3 regions of the Achromobacter mucicolens genome follow, and region 3 is predicted to be linked to each of the others. Evidence: predicted binding sites of a transcription regulator. Region 3 holds the regulator's gene; each other region holds the start of a gene.

What was found. Region 3 encodes FNR, which switches genes on or off when oxygen is low (the NO sensors DNR and NnrR bind a similar motif). Its sites were predicted from a motif close to TTGATNNNNATCAA; they were not measured.
Region 1: QEP15_RS12855 (universal stress protein) is a predicted target of FNR. The motif match lies at 2,685-2,698, and genes of this name have one in related genera.
Region 2: QEP15_RS00960 (OmpW/AlkL family protein) is a predicted target of FNR. The motif match lies at 1,768-1,781, and genes of this name have one in related genera.

What each region holds. Positions count from the first base shown of each region.
Region 1 covers NZ_CP123364.1:2,809,833-2,815,030, reverse strand. Annotated here, with positions in the region: gene QEP15_RS12875 (adenosylcobalamin-dependent ribonucleoside-diphosphate reductase) at 1-217, shown strand, start outside; gene QEP15_RS12870 (zinc-binding alcohol dehydrogenase family protein) at 250-1,233, opposite strand; gene QEP15_RS12865 (universal stress protein) at 1,230-1,679, opposite strand; gene QEP15_RS12860 (universal stress protein) at 1,711-2,550, opposite strand; gene QEP15_RS12855 (universal stress protein) at 2,834-3,259, shown strand; gene QEP15_RS12850 (MBL fold metallo-hydrolase RNA specificity domain-containing protein) at 3,341-4,714, opposite strand; gene QEP15_RS12845 (CBS domain-containing protein) at 4,881-5,198, shown strand, end outside.
Region 2 covers NZ_CP123364.1:199,257-204,454, forward strand. Annotated here, with positions in the region: gene QEP15_RS00950 (YbfB/YjiJ family MFS transporter) at 1-87, opposite strand, end outside; gene QEP15_RS00955 (LysR family transcriptional regulator) at 152-1,024, shown strand; gene QEP15_RS00960 (OmpW/AlkL family protein) at 1,065-1,703, opposite strand; gene QEP15_RS00965 (glutamate synthase subunit beta) at 1,903-3,369, opposite strand; gene QEP15_RS00970 (glutamate synthase-related protein) at 3,378-5,198, opposite strand, start outside.
Region 3 covers NZ_CP123364.1:3,475,873-3,481,070, forward strand. Annotated here, with positions in the region: gene clpB (ATP-dependent chaperone ClpB) at 1-2,033, opposite strand, end outside; gene QEP15_RS15845 (gamma-glutamylcyclotransferase family protein) at 2,172-2,618, shown strand; gene fnr (fumarate/nitrate reduction transcriptional regulator Fnr) at 2,716-3,444, shown strand; gene QEP15_RS15855 (hypothetical protein) at 3,459-4,610, shown strand; gene QEP15_RS15860 (ArsR/SmtB family transcription factor) at 4,683-5,120, shown strand; gene QEP15_RS15865 (SRPBCC family protein) at 5,021-5,198, shown strand, end outside.

The DNA.
Region 1 (5,198 bases), 670 kb from region 3:
GCAACCTTTCGTGGACGCCTCCATTTCCAAGACGGTGCCCGTGCCGTCCGACTGCAGCGTCGAACGCGCGCAGGCGTTGTTCATGTCAGCGTTCAAGCTCGGGCTCAAGGGGATTACCCTCTTTCGGCCAGACCCCGCACTTGCGGCGGTGCTGGACTCGGCAACCGCGGGGGCTGACGCCCTGGCAACGCCAAGCGCGTGCGAAGGGTGCGCATGAGAGACCGCCCGGCACCGGGGATCCGCCGCGCCTCAGGGCAGCAGCACGGCCGTCGCCTGAATGCGCCCCGCCCGCAGGTCGTCCAACGCGCGATTTGCGTCCTCAAGCCGATACGTGCGGACATCGGCACCCAGATCCCACGCGTGCGCCTTGCCCAGAAATTCCCTTCCGTCCTCACGCGTCAGGTTGGCGACGGACGAGAGCGAACGTTCGCCCCAAAGCAGCCGGTAGGGAAATGCCGGGATGTCCGACATGTGGATGCCCGCGCACACCACGCATCCGCCCGGCCGCACCGCGCCAAGCGCTGACGGCACCAGCGCGCCGACCGGCGCGAACAGGATCGCCCCATCCAGGGGTACTGGCGCGGGTTCGCTGCTGTTGCCAGCCCAGGTCGCGCCCATCGCAAGCGCATGCGCTTGCGCTGCCACATCGCCGGTGCGGGTAAAGGCGTACACCTCGCGGTTCAGGTGACGGCAGGCCTGTGTGAGGAGGCGCGCCGCAGAACCGAAACCATAAAGTCCCAGCCGCCGGGCATCGCCGGTTGCCCGCAGCGCCCGCCAGCCAATCAGGCCAGCGCAGAGCCATGGCGCCATCCGCGCCGGGGCTCTGGCCGCTGGCAAGGGAAACAGATAGTCAGCATGCGCCAGCATGTGCGTGGCAAAGCCGCCGTCCAGTGTGTACCCGGTAAACAGGGCCTCGCTACATAGATTTTCCAGATCGGCGCGGCAGAACGAGCATTGTCCGCACGTGCGCGCCAGCCAGGCCGCACCCATGCGGCGCCCCAGCATCGCCGTGTCGACGCCAGCCCCGACCGATTCCACGACGCCTACGACTTCATGGCCCGGAATGATGGGATACCTGAGGTTGGGCAGCTCGCCGTCCAGGACATGCAGATCCGTGCGGCAGACCGCGCATGCCAACACGCGTAATCTGACCTGGCCGGGGCCGGGCTGCGGCGTCTCGCGTGTTTCCAGCGTCAGGGGCAGCCCCGGCGCTTGCAGGACCATCGCCTTCATGGGGTGCGGACCAGCAAGACGGGGACAGGCGCCATCCGCACGACGCCTTCCGCGCTGCTGCCCAGCATCGCGCGGCGCAGGCCATGGTGGCCATGTGTGCCCAACACGATCAGGTCCGCGTTGAAGGCCTGCGCGGCCCGCAGGATGCGCGCGGGCGTCGGCATGGCGTCCTCATCCAGAAGCGTCGCCTCTGCGTTGACGCCGGCCGCCGCGGCGTCAGCCTTGGCGCGCTTGAGCAGGTTGGCGCCCGCTTCTTCTCGGCTGGCCTTCAGCGTGCGCAGGGCATCCTCGGCGTAGGGGTTGTCCTCCAGGACTGCCGGCGGATCCTCCAGCGCATGCACGACAAGGAGCGAGGCGCCGGCTTCCCGGCTGATCCGGACCGCCTCCTCCAATGCCCGGTCGGATGCGTGCGAGCCGTCGATGGCGGCAAGGATACGGCGGTACATGGGCTATCCAGATCGGCGACGCAGCAATCGCCTAATGGGACAGAAGGACGGGAACCGTCATTGCGCTGAGCAGCGACCGGGTGGCCCCGCCCATCACCAGCTGCCGCATCCGGCTGTGCCCATATCCGCCCATCACGATGAGATCCGCACTGAAATCCGCGGCCGCCGTCAGAATTGCATCGCCGATGTCTCCGTGGCGGACGTCGCGCATCTGGTGGACGGGCTGGGGAAACCCGTGGCAGATGCAGTAGGCGACGAGGTCCTCGAAGGGAACGTCCGAAGGCTGCTGCAAGGGGAATCCCTCGTCCAGGGACAACACCTGCAAAGCCGCAGCATTGCGCAGCAGCGGCGCGGCGTCGGCGATGGCCCGCGCCGCCTCGCGGCCGCGGTCCCAGCAGTACAGCACCCGGCCGCCGATCGTGCTGAACGTCCCGGCAATGGGCAGCACGATGACGGGCCGGCCCGAGGTGAGGATCACCTGCTCGACGAAATCGTTGCCCGTGGCCGCTTCGAGATCCTTCAGGTTGTTCTGCCCCACCACGACGACATCCGAGGAACGCGCGTGCCGGGAAACGCACTCCGCGGGCGTGCCCCACTCGCCTTGCCGCCATGCCGCCGCAACGCCGGCGTGCTCGGCCGCCTCGCTGAACGCCTTCTGGACGGCAGTGCGCGCCTTTTCGTGGATCTGGACCGCCCGATCCATCCCCCTCACCCACAACCCGGCTTCGTCATAGAAATAGCCCGGCGCGACGTAGCTGGCGTATATCCCTGTCAGGTGGGCGTCATGGGCCTTGGCCAGACGCAGACAGAAATCGAGCCGGCGCGAACAATCGGCGCCCTGGTCCAGATGGACAGCGATTCGACGGAACATGGTGACCTCCGGTGGCAGTAAGTGGCTGAGGACTGCCTGCACGCGTCTCGCACCCTGCGGCGCTCTCTTGACTGGCTGGCGGGGCCACGTCCTCTTGCATAGGCTTCATCTTGCGCGGGTGCGGCCGGCAAATATTGACCTTCGTCAACGCGCGAGCGGGGACGCCGCCGTCAGGATGCGCCTCAAACCTTGATTCCAGTCAATGGCCGGAGCATCATTCGCGTCATGATGGTTGCAGGCAGCCGAGGCTGCGCCTTTCCTACCCCCAAACGTTGAGGCCACTGTGAAGAACGTACTCATTCCCATCGACGGCTCCGAAAACGCCTTGCGTGCCGTGAAGTACATGATCGATCACATCCGTGAGCATGGCGACTGCGCGATCCACCTGCTGAACGTGCAAATACCCATTGTGTCGGGCGCCGTCCGCGCGTTCGTCACGCCGGAAATGATCCGGGACTACTACGAGGATGAATCCAGCGCCGCGCTCGCCGAGGCGCGGTCGGTCCTGGATGCCGCCGGTGTCAGCTATCAAACGCAGATGCGCGTGGGGCCCGTGGCCGCAACGATCACCGCCTATGCGGCCGAACAGCACTGCGACCACATCGTCATGGGTTCGCGGGGGCTAGGCGCCGCAGGCAGCCTGCTGCTCGGATCGGTGGCGCTGAAAGTGCTGCACACCGCCCACATACCGGTCGTCATGATCAATTGACCACGCGCGCCCCGCCTTGCCCGCCCGCTGCCCGGGCGGCCTGGGCGGGCGCGCCCTTGCCTGCCCCTGCGCCGCGCCGGATCAGTTCAACACGGCGGTTTCGGACGGCTCGACAGGATGGCAGCGCCAGCCAAGCTCGTCCTTGATGCGCAGGCGCAGCGCGTCGGCTGCCGCGGGTTCTCCGTGCACGATGTAGGTATGCCGGGGCGCGCTTGAGAATCCACGAAGCCAGCGCAGGATCTCGTCGGCGTCCGCATGCGCCGACAACATCGACAGGTTGTCGACCTCGGCGCGAATCGGCACATATTCTCCATGTATCTTGACTTGTCGGGCGCCATCCAGCATGGCGGCCCCGCGCGTTCCCATCGCCTGGAAGCCGGCAAAGAGGATCGTGTTTCTAGGGTCTCTGGCGTAGTGCTTGAGATGGTGAATGACCCGTCCGCCGGTGGCCATGCCGCTGGCCGAAAGAATGATCTTGGGCATCGGCGAGCGGTCCAGCGCCTTGGATTGTTCGACGTCAGTGACGCAGGTGGCTACGCCGAACGCGGCCCTGGCATCCGCACGCGGCAATCGCTGATCGGCGGTATGCCGTAGATAGACGTCGACCGCGCTGCTGGCCATCGGACTATCCAGGTAGATGGGCAGGTCGCGAGGGATGCTTCCGGCCAGCCTGAGCCGCCACAGGTGAAACAACAGGAGCTGGGCGCGGCCGACGGCAAACGCCGGAATCACAAGAGAGCCCCCTCGCCGGATGGTGCGCTGGATGATTCCGGCCAGCGTGTCCGGCACGCTTTGCGTGCCGTGGCTGCGATTGCCGTAGGTGGATTCGACAATAAGATGATCCGCCTGCGTCACGGACGCGGGCGGCGGCATCAGCGGGTCGTCATAGCGGCCAAGATCGCCGGAAAACACCAGTCGGCCTCCCGGGTAGTCGAGTTCGACGATGGCGGCGCCCAGGATGTGGCCGGCGCGCGAGAACCGGACCTGCATTCCCCCCGGGAGCGGCATCGGCGCATCGAACGGGACCGGGCGGAGCGCGGCGATCGCTCTGCGCGCGTCGGCGACCGTGTACAGGGGCAACGCGGGACGATGGCGCGACAGGCCGTGGCGGTTCAGGTAATCGGCATCGGCTTCCTGCAAGTGGGCGCTATCCAGCAATAGCAATTCGCACAGGTCGCGCGTCCCTTCGGAACAATAGATCGGGCCGGCGAAACCCTCCCGCACGAGCCTGGGCAAATACCCCGAATGGTCCAGGTGCGCGTGCGACAGCAGCACGGCTTCGATCTTCGAGGGCGCCACGGGAAACGGCGCCCAGTTGAGCAGCCGTAGCGGCTTGAGTCCCTGGAACAACCCGCAATCCATCAGGATCAGCCGCCCGGACGCATCCAGCAGATGACGCGAGCCGGTCACGGTGCCGGCGGCCCCGCAAAAGTGTATGCGCAGCTTCTGTGTCATGGATCGACTCCTGACTGTCTGACCAAGTTTTCGCTAATAAGCAGCATTGATGTGGCAGGCCCATCCTTGCTTGACCAATATCAAGATAACCGCCGGGCGCGAGATCAACATAGGACCGACAAGCAAACAGGCGTGGGGCGTGCCCCCGCCACCCAGGAGAAATGCCATGAAAGCGCGCGACCTCATGACCGCGACCCCATACTGCGTATCCCCGCGTACCCCGGTTTCGCAGATTATGCGTGCCATGCTGGATCGAGACATCAGCGCCGTGATGGTGACGGGCGATGACGGCGCGTTGATCGGCGTGGTCAGCGAAGGCGATCTGGTGCGACGCCAGGACAGCGCGCATCAGAGAAAGGTGAACCACTGGCTGTCGCTCCTGGCAGAAGGCGAGGCACTGAATCTGGAGTTTCTGCACAGCCTTCAACTGGGCGAGCAGACGGCATCGGCCGTGATGAGCAGCCCTGCCATCACGGTGGATGAG
Region 2 (5,198 bases), 2.4 Mb from region 3:
GGCGGCCGCCAGCGCAAGGGCCGCGGGCCACGCCAGACGGGTGGCGCTGGCCGAGGGGTCGAGGGAAGGGTAAGCAGGCGTTGACATGGCCCAACTCTACGGCTGTACTAATATCTTGAATAGTGAATTATTAAGAACGTGAGTTCCCAAAATGAGAAACTTGGATCTCGACGCGTTGCAGATCTTCAAGACGGTTGCCGACCAGGGCGGGGTGGCGCGCGCCGCCGCGCACCTGAACCGTGTCCAGTCCAACGTCTCGACGCGCCTGAAGCAGTTGGAGACGTCGCTGGGAACGCCGCTCTTTCGGCGGCAGAACCGCCGCCTGGTGCTGTCGGATCAGGGCCGGGTGCTGCTTTCTTATGCGGACCGGCTGCTGCGCCTGTCCGACGAGGCGCAATCGGCCGTCCGGGAAGGCGCCCTGCAAGGCGTGCTGCGCATCGGCACCATGGAAAGCACGGCGGCCGCCCGCCTGCCGCCCATCCTGGCGGCCTATCACGAGGCTTGGCCCAAGGTGCGCATCGAACTGGTCACCGGCACGTCGGGCGCGCTGGCCGCAAAGGTGCGCAATTACGAGATCGAGGCTGCGTTCGTGGCGCAGCCCTTTCCCGCGGACGGCCTGGCGGCGATGGATGCGTTCAAGGAGGAATTGGCGCTGATCTCGCCGCTGGCCTGGGCGCCTATCGGCAGCGCGAAAGATCTGGTCAACCGCAGCGTCATCGCGTTTGCGGCGGGCTGCTCGTACCGGCGGATCCTGGAGTCGTGGTTGAACCAGGAAGGCATTGCGCCGGACAAGGTGATGGAGTTTGCGTCGTATCACGCCATCGTGGCGTGTGTGGCCGCGGGGACCGGCGTGGCGATCGTGCCGCGGTCGGTGCTGGCGGTGCTGGGGGCGGAGCATTCGGTGCGCGTGGGGGGGCTGTCGGGTCCCCACGGGCAGGCGCTGACCCAGCTTGTCTGGCGTGCCGATGACGACACGCCGGCGTTGCAGGCCCTGCGGAGCCGGCTGCAGGCGCCGCAGGATTGACCGATGCGCGCGAGGCCGCGCGCATCGTCAGGGGCCGCGATCAGAAGCGGTAGCCGACGCCCAGCGTGGCCACCCACGGATCGATCCGGGCGGTGCCGACACGTTCGCCGTCCAGCGTCACCTTGGACTTGATGTCGATGTAGCGGATGTCGGCGTTCATGAACCAGCGGTCGTTGATCTTGACGTCCGCGCCCAATTGCGCGGCCACGCCCCAGGAATCGCCCAGCTTCAGGTTCGAGCCCTTCAGCGCGCCTTCGCCCTTGGTGTCGAAGAAGTGCGTGTAGTTGATGCCCACGCCGATGTACGGCTGGATCATGCTGTCGGGCAGGATGTGCCATTGCAGGCTGAGGGTGGGGGGCAGTTGCTTGGTGGAGCCGATCTTGCCCAGGTTGCTGCCGTTGACGTCATGCTGGAAGGGCCAGGCGCCCAGCAGTTCGATGCCGATGTTGCGGGTGGCCATGTAGGCCAGGGTGAAGCTGGGGCGCACGTTGTTGCTCACATCCAGCTTGACGCTGCCGTCGAGCACCGAGCCATTGTTTTGCGAGGGGCGGACTTGCGTCACGCCCACGCGGAACAGCACATCGCCCGCTTCGTGGGCATGGGCGGGGGCGGCAAATGCGCCGGCAGCGATCAAACCGGCAATGGCGGTGGCGCGGATACGCCCGTTCAGCGAAAACATTTTCTTCTCCGATCTTTCCGTGTGGGGTGAGCCGACAGGTTCTCAGACCGCCCTGTCCCCCAACTTGACGTGTGTCAAATCGTGAAAAGACCGCTTTCAGAAAGTGGTTATGCCGCAACAGGAATGTGTGATTTCGCCGCCCAAAACAAACGCCGCCGCCGCGCAAGGCGACCGGCGGCGTTGATAGGTCGTGTTGCGATCAACGCGGCAGATCGCTGCTTCCCATGAGGTAGGCGTCGACCGAACGCGCGCATTGGCGGCCTTCGCGGATGGCCCAGACGACGAGCGACTGGCCGCGGCGCATGTCGCCGGCGGTGAAGACCTTTTCGACGCTGGTGCGGTAGTCGTCGGTGTTGGCGCGCACATTGCCGCGGCCGTCGCGATCCACGCCAAACGCGTCCAGCACGTTCTGCACCGGCGACACGAAGCCCATGGCCAGCAGCACCAGGTCGGCCTTGATCTCGAATTCCGAGCCCTCGACCTCGCGCATCTTCATCTGGCCGGTGGCGTCGTCCTTGAACCATTCGACGCGCGCGCCGACCAGTTTTTCGACCTTGCCGTTGGCGCCCTTGAGCAGCTTGGTGGTCACCGACCAGTCGCGCTCGCAGCCTTCCTCGTGCGAGGACGACGTGCGCATCTTCAGCGGCCAGTACGGCCACGTCATGGCCTTGTTCTCGGACTCTGGCGGCTGGGGCATCAGTTCGAACTGCGTGACCGACGCCGCGCCGTGGCGGTTGCTGGTGCCGACGCAGTCGGAACCCGTGTCGCCGCCGCCGATCACCACCACATGCTTGCCCTTGGCCAGCGTCTGGTTGGTGAGGCGGTCGCCCGCCACGGCCTTGTTCTGCTGGCGCAGGAAATCCATGGCGAAGTACACGCCTTCCAGCTCACGGCCAGGCACCGGCAGGTCGCGCGGCGTCTCGGAGCCGCCGCTCATCACCACGGCGTCAAATTCGGCCATCAGCGATTGCGGCGTGCGCACGGTCAGGCCATCGGCCACGGGATCCTTCGGGTTGCCGACGTAGGTCGACGGCGCAAATTCCACGCCCTCGGCTTCCATCTGCGAGATGCGGCGGTCGATCTGGTGCTTTTCCAGCTTGAAGTCGGGGATGCCGTAGCGCAGCAGGCCGCCAATGCGGTCGCTCTTTTCGAACAGCGTCACCGAGTGGCCCGCGCGCGCCAGTTGCTGCGCGCACGCCATGCCGGCCGGGCCCGAGCCCACGACGGCGACCTTCTTGCCCGTCTTGCGCGCCGGCACTTGCGGCGCCACCCAGCCTTCGGCCCAGCCCTTGTCGATGATCGCGTGCTCGATGGACTTGATGCCCACCGCGTCGCTGTTGATGTTCAAGGTACAGGCGGCTTCGCAGGGCGCCGGGCAGATGCGGCCCGTGAACTCCGGGAAGTTGTTGGTGGAGTGCAGGACGTCCAGCGCGCGGCGCCAGTCCTGCTTGTACACCAGGTCATTCCAGTCCGGGATGATGTTGTTGACCGGGCAGCCGTTGTTGCAGAACGGGATGCCGCAGTCCATGCAGCGCGCCGCCTGCTGCTTGGCCTGGTCGTCGGTCAGGTGCAGCACGAATTCGCGCCAGTTCTTCAGCCGCTTCTGCGGGGCCTCGGAGGCCTCCTGCAGGCGCTGGTATTCCATAAAGCCAGTGATCTTTCCCATGGTATCCCTCACGCAGCCATTTGTTGCGGGTTGGCTGCACGCCACATTTCACCCAATGCGCGGCGGTAGTCCGTCGGCATGATCTTCACGAATTTGCCGCGCGAGGCTTCCCAGTCGCCCAGGATCTCGCGAGCACGGTAGCTGCCGGTGTAGCGGAAGTGGTCTTCCACCAGGCGGCGCAGGATGGTCTCGTCCGTCTCGCGTTCGCCGCCGCGCTGCGCGCTGTGCCAGATGTCGATGTTGTTCAGCGACTGCTGCTCGGCGTGCGGCACGACCGATTCCAGCTCCACCATCGACAGGTTCACGCGGTGCTTGAGCGTGCGGTCCGGATCCCAGACGTACGCCACGCCGCCGGACATGCCCGCCGCGAAGTTGCGGCCGGTGGAACCCAGCACCACGACGGTGCCGCCAGTCATGTATTCGCAGCCGTGGTCGCCGGTGCCTTCCACCACGGTGGCAGCGCCGGAGTTGCGCACGGCAAAGCGTTCGCCCGCCACGCCGTTGAAGAACGCTTCACCGGCCAGCGCGCCGTACAGCACGGTATTGCCAGCGATGATGTGGTCGGGACCGAAGCCGCGGAAGTCGTTGGGCGAGCGCACGATGATGCGGCCGCCGGACAAACCCTTGCCCACGTAGTCGTTGCCTTCGCCCACCAGGTCCATCGTGATGCCGTGCGCCAGGAACGCGCCAAAGCTTTGGCCGGCGGTGCCGTTGCACTGGATGTGGATGGTGTCGTCGGGCAGGCCCTCATGGCCGTAGCGCGAGGCCACGGCGCCCGACAGCATGGCGCCGATCGTGCGGTTGCGGTTGCGCACCGGCACGATGAACGAGACCTTCTCGCCCCGCTCCAGCGCCGGCTTGCTGCGCTCGATCAGCAGGTGATCCAGCGCGCCCGCCAGGCCGTGATCCTGCTCTTCGGTCTGGTGCACTTCGGCGTCGGACTGGGTCTGGTGGAACACGCGGGTGAAGTCCAGCCCTTGCGCCTTCCAGTGCTCCACGCCCGAACGCATGTCCAGCAGATCGGCGCGGCCGATCAGGTCGTCGAACTTGCGGATGCCCAGCTGGGCCATGATTTCGCGCACTTCCTCGGCGATGAAGAAGAAGAAGTTCACGACGTGCTCGGGCTTGCCCTGGAACTTCTTGCGCAGCGCCGGATCCTGAGTGGCCACGCCCACCGGGCAGGTGTTCAGGTGGCACTTGCGCATCATGATGCAGCCTTCGACGACCAGCGGCGCGGTCGCGAAGCCGAATTCGTCGGCGCCCAGCAGCGCGCCGATGACGACGTCGCGGCCGGTCTTCATCTGGCCGTCGGCCTGCACGCGGATACGGCTGCGCAGGCGGTTCAGCACCAGCGTCTGCTGCGTTTCGGCCAGGCCCAGTTCCCAGGGCGTGCCCACGTGCTTGATGGACGACACCGGCGAGGCGCCCGTGCCGCCGTCATGGCCGGCGATCACGACGTGGTCGGCCTTGGCCTTGGCCACGCCCGCGGCCACCGTGCCCACGCCGACTTCGGACACCAGCTTGACCGAGATCGAGGACTTGGAATTGACGTTCTTCAGGTCGTGGATCAGCTGCGCCAGATCTTCGATCGAGTAGATGTCATGGTGCGGCGGGGGCGAGATCAGGCCCACGCCCGGCACGGAATAACGCAGCTTGGCGATGTATTCCGACACCTTGTGGCCAGGCAGCTGGCCGCCTTCGCCGGGCTTGGCGCCCTGCGCCATCTTGATCTGGATCTGGTCGGCGGACGACAGGTACTCGGCGGTCACGCCGAAACGGCCCGAGGCCACCTGCTTGATCTTCGAACGCAGCGAGTCGCCCTTCTTCAG
Region 3 (5,198 bases):
TTGCGCCGCACGGCCTCGGTCAGGTAGCCGCCCTCTTCGTAACCCACGTATCCCGGCGGCGCGCCGATCAGCCGCGCCACCGAATGCTTCTCCATGAACTCGCTCATGTCGATGCGGATCATGTGCTCTTCGGAGTCGAACAGGAACTCGGCCAGCGCACGGGTCAGTTCGGTCTTGCCGACGCCGGTCGGCCCCAGGAAGAGGAACGACCCATACGGACGCGCCGGATCGGCCAGCCCGGCACGGGAGCGGCGGATGGCATCGGACACCAGCCGCACGGCCTCGTCCTGGCCCACCACGCGCTTGTGCAGGAATTCTTCCATGTGCAGCAGCTTTTCGCGTTCGCCCTGCATCATCTTGGACACCGGAATGCCGGTGGCGCGCGAGACGACTTCGGCGATTTCCTCGGCGCCGACGCGGGTGCGCAAGAGGCGCGGACGGGTTTCGTCGCCTTCCGCGTTTTCAGCGGCCTCGGCGGCGCCTACCTCGGCGGCCTTCAGGCGCGCCTCAAGGTCCGGCAGCTTGCCATACTGCAGCTCGGCCAGCTTGTCGAACTGGCCCTTGCGCTGCAATTCCGCCATCTCGGCGCGAACGTTGTCGATCTCTTCCTTGATGGCCTGCGTGCCCTGCACGGCGGCCTTCTCGGCCTTCCAGATTTCCTCGAAGTCGTTGTATTCGCGCTGCAGCTTTTGCAGCTCGTCCTCGATGACGCCCAGGCGGCGCTTGGACGCGTCGTCCGTTTCCTTCTTGACGGCCTCGCGCTCGATCTTGAGCTGGATGATGCGGCGGTCCAGCTTGTCCATCACTTCCGGCTTGGAGTCGATCTCCATGCGGATGCGCGCGCCGGCCTCGTCGATGAGGTCGATGGCCTTGTCGGGCAGGAAGCGGTCGGTGATGTAGCGATGCGACAGCTCGGCGGCCGCCACGATCGCGGGGTCGGTGATCTCGACGCCGTGGTGGATTTCATAGCGTTCCTGCAGACCGCGCAGGATGGCGATGGTGGACTCCACGTCGGGCTCGTCGACCAGCACCTTCTGGAAGCGCCGCTCCAGCGCCGCATCCTTTTCGATGTACTTGCGGTATTCGTCGAGCGTGGTCGCGCCAATGCAGTGCAGTTCGCCCCGCGCCAGCGCCGGCTTGAGCATGTTGCCCGCGTCCATCGCGCCTTCGGCCTTGCCCGCGCCCACCATGGTGTGCAGTTCGTCGATGAAGACGATGTTGCGGCCGTCGTCCTGGCCCAGCTCTTTCAGCACGGCCTTCAGGCGTTCTTCGAACTCGCCGCGGAACTTGGCGCCCGCCAGCAGCGCAGCCAGGTCCAGCGACAACACGCGCTTGCCGCGCAGGGTCTCGGGCACCTCGTCGTTGACGATGCGCTGCGCCAGGCCTTCGACGATGGCGGTCTTGCCGACGCCGGGTTCGCCGATCAGCACGGGGTTGTTCTTGGTGCGGCGCTGCAGGATCTGGATGGTGCGGCGGATTTCGTCGTCGCGGCCGATGACCGGGTCGAGCTTGCCCTGGCGGGCGCGCTCGGTCAGATCAAGCGTGTATTTGGACAGGGCTTCGCGGTTGGCCTCGCCTTCCGCGCCGGAGACGTTTTCGCCGCCGCGCACGGCGTCGATCGCGGCTTCCAGGGCCTTTTTCTGCAGGCCCGCCTCGCGCAGGATGCGGCCGGCCTCACCCTTGTCGTCGGCCAGCGCAAGCAGGAACAGTTCGCTGGCGATGTAGGTGTCGCCGCGGCGGGCGGCTTCCTTGTCGGTGCGCGTCAGCACGCCTTGCAGGTCGCGGCCCACCTGGACGTTGTCATCGCCCTGCACTTGCGGCAGGGACTTGAGCGCCGTCTCCAGGGCGGGGCCCAGACGGTTTACCGCAACGCCCGCCCGCGCCAGCAGGCTGCCGGCGCCGCTGTCGGAATCCGACAACAGGGCGGACAGCACGTGGACGGGTTCGATATAGGGGTGATCGTTGCGGGAGGCCAGACTTTGCGCGTCGGCCAGCGCTTGTTGGAACTTGGTCGTAAGTTTGTCGAATCGCATAATGGTCGTATTGGCTTGTGGGGAGCCTGACCGATACGTGCCGGCTGGCTCGATAACCTGAATATGTGGCCGGATGAGACAATTTCAACACCCGGCGCCCCTCATGGTCGTTTTCGACGTGCAGCAGCAAACTTATCGATGAGCATATACGTTTTTGTGTACGGAACCCTACGGGCAGGCGAAATCAACGACCTCGCCCGGGCCGCCGCACGGCGCGGCCTGCCCCCGGCCAGCCATGTCGGCGCCGCCAGCGTGCCCGGCATGCTGGTCGATTTTGGCGACTGGCCCGGACTCATCCCCGTGGACGACGGCAGGCGGGTCCGCGGCGACGTCTTCCGCGTCGGCACGGCGCTGCTCGCCCTGATGGACGAGATCGAGGAATACGAGCCCGGCAAGCCTTGCTGCTTCGTGCGCAGGACGGTCTGCGCCCGCCTTGAAGGCCCCGGCGAACCCCTATTGCTGCACTGCGAGTACTACCCGATCGATCCCGCGTGGCGGGCCACGGCGATCGATATCGCCGGGGACGACTGGATCGTCCACCGTGTTTCCCGGACAACGCCGGACGACCGGAAGGGCCCCTCGTAAGACGTCCGTAGTAACAACGGACTACAATAGACGCCTGTCTCGTGCTTCACACCCGTTCCGGCGCCCGCCGCGCAATGGGCACTCTAAAGGTCATCGTATGCAAAAACGGGTCCCCATTGCCCCTGATGCCGCCCACTGTTCCACGTGCATGCTGGGCCATGTCTGCGTCCCCGTGGGCATGGCAGCCGCTGAAGTCGAAAAGCTGGACGAGCTGGTGAAAGAACGCGTCCGCGTCGAAAAAGGCAAGACGCTCTACTCGCTGGATCATCCGCTGGACGCCGTGTACGGCGTGCGCTTCGGCAGCCTCAAGACGCAACTTGAAGACGCCACCGGCCAGATCCAGATCACCGGCTTTCACCTGCCCGGCGAGATCGTCGGCATGGACGGCATGCTGGACGGCAAGCACGTGTCGGCCGCCGTGGCGCTCGAAGACTCCGAGGTCTGCGTCATCCGCCTGAACGAAGTCGATCGCGTGGCCTCGCACCTGCCCTCGCTGCAGCAGCAGTTCCGCCGCCTCATGAGCCGCGAAATCACGCGTTCGCACCAGATGCTCGCGTCGCTGGGCTCCATGCGTTCGGAACAGCGCCTGGCCGCTTTCCTCCTGAACCTGTCGCAGCGTTATGCCTCGCTGGGCTATTCCTCGACCGAGTTCGTGCTGCGCATGAGCCGCGAAGAAATCGGCAACTACCTGGGCCTGACGCTGGAAACGGTGAGCCGGCTGTTCTCGCGTTTTGCGCGCGACGGTCTCATCAAGATCAACCAGCGCGAAGTCCGCATCCTGGACCTGCCGGCGCTCAAGCAACTGCTGGGACACGAGAGCTGCTGAGCAGTCGCCGCGCCATGCGTCGGGCGCCTGCCCTCCTGCCTGCCGCGCTGGCGGTGGCCGCCGTGCTGGCATTTGCCAGCGCGCACGCCCAGACGCCGCTGCCGGACCCTTACGACTACGACGAAGCCACGCCCGCGCCCAAGCGCGCGGCGCCGCTGCGCTGGCAGACCGTTGAACTGGGTCGGCCCGGTCACCGGTACAAGATGCCGGTCTACGCCAACCGCGACTTGACCAAGGACGATCTGCGCGGCATCAAGCAGGTGCTCATCGTCATCCACGGCGTCAAGCGCGACGCCGACCAATACTTCGAAACCGCCGCGGCGCTGGTCGCCGCCGACCCGGCGCGCGCCGGCGACACGCTGGTGCTCGCTCCCCGGTTTTCCGGCTCCATCGACTCCGGGTTTGCCGGCATGGCCGCCTGGCGCAAGGCCAGCTGGGAAGACGGCCAGGAAAGTATTCAGGCCGCAGGCCGCCCAGCCCCCGTCGCCTCGTTCCAGGTCCTGGATGATTTGCTGCGCAGCCTGAACGACCGCAAACGGCTGCCGTCGCTGACCGGGCTGGTGCTGGCCGGCCATTCCGCCGGCGCGCAACTGGTGCACCGGTACGCGGTGCTGAACAATCTGGATGGCGCACTGCGCCGCGACGGCCTCACGCTGCGCTACGTGATTGCCAATCCGTCGTCCTACCTGTACCTGACCAACGAACGGCCCCGCGCCGACGGCAAAGGCTATGCGCCGTACGAGCGCGGCATCTGCCCGACCTACAACCAGTACAAGTACGGCACCGACAAGCTGCCCGCCTACGCCCGCGAAACCGACGACGCCACGCTCTTCGTGCGCTACGCCGCGCGCGATGTGGTCTACCTGCTGGGCGGCGCCGACAACAACCCCGAACACCGCCTGCTGGACAAGGCCTGCGGCGCCGAAGCCCAGGGTGCCACCCGGCTGGCGCGCGGCACGGGCTACGTCCAGTACGAACACGTACTGGCCGCGCGCGGCGGCAAGCCCGTCACCCTGCGCCACACCGCCTTCGAAGTCGGCGGCGTCGGCCACGACGGCAAGCGCATGTTCGGGTCGATCTGTGGCGTTCGGGCGCTGCTGGGCGGCGACGCCCAGGCTAGCCGCACCGCCGCGGCCTGCGACATCATCAAGCCTCGCGCGAAATAAGCGCTCCCCCTAGGGAAATTCCGCAGCCTCCCGCCTTGACAGGCGTTCGTGGCAGGCCTAAAACTTAACCTTATGGTTAAGTTAAATGATGACGCCCTCGATGCCATCTTTTCCGCGCTGGCCGATGGCACGCGGCGCCGGGTGCTGGCCGACCTGGAAAACGGCACGGCCTCGGTCAGCACGCTGGCCCAGCCGCATGCCATGTCCCTGCCCGCTTTCATGAAACACCTGCGGGTGCTGGAAGACGCCGGACTCATCGCGCGCGCCAAGGATGGCCGGGTCGTGAGCTGCACGCTGTCTCCCGCCCCCCTGGGCGCCGCCGCCGGCTGGCTGGCGCGCTACGAGAAGTTCTGGACGGGCCAACTGGATTCGCTGGCGCGATACCTGTATCACGAAGAGGAAATCCATCCATGGAAAACCGACTCTCCCCCATCGAGTTGCGGCTCCAGCGACGCTTTGACGCCCCCGTCGAACGTGTCTGGCGCGCCTGGACGGACCCGCAAGCGCTGATGCGCTGGTTTGGCCCGGCAGGCACGCAGCGCGTGCTGCTGGCCGAAACCGACGTGCGGGCGGGTGGCGCCTATCAAG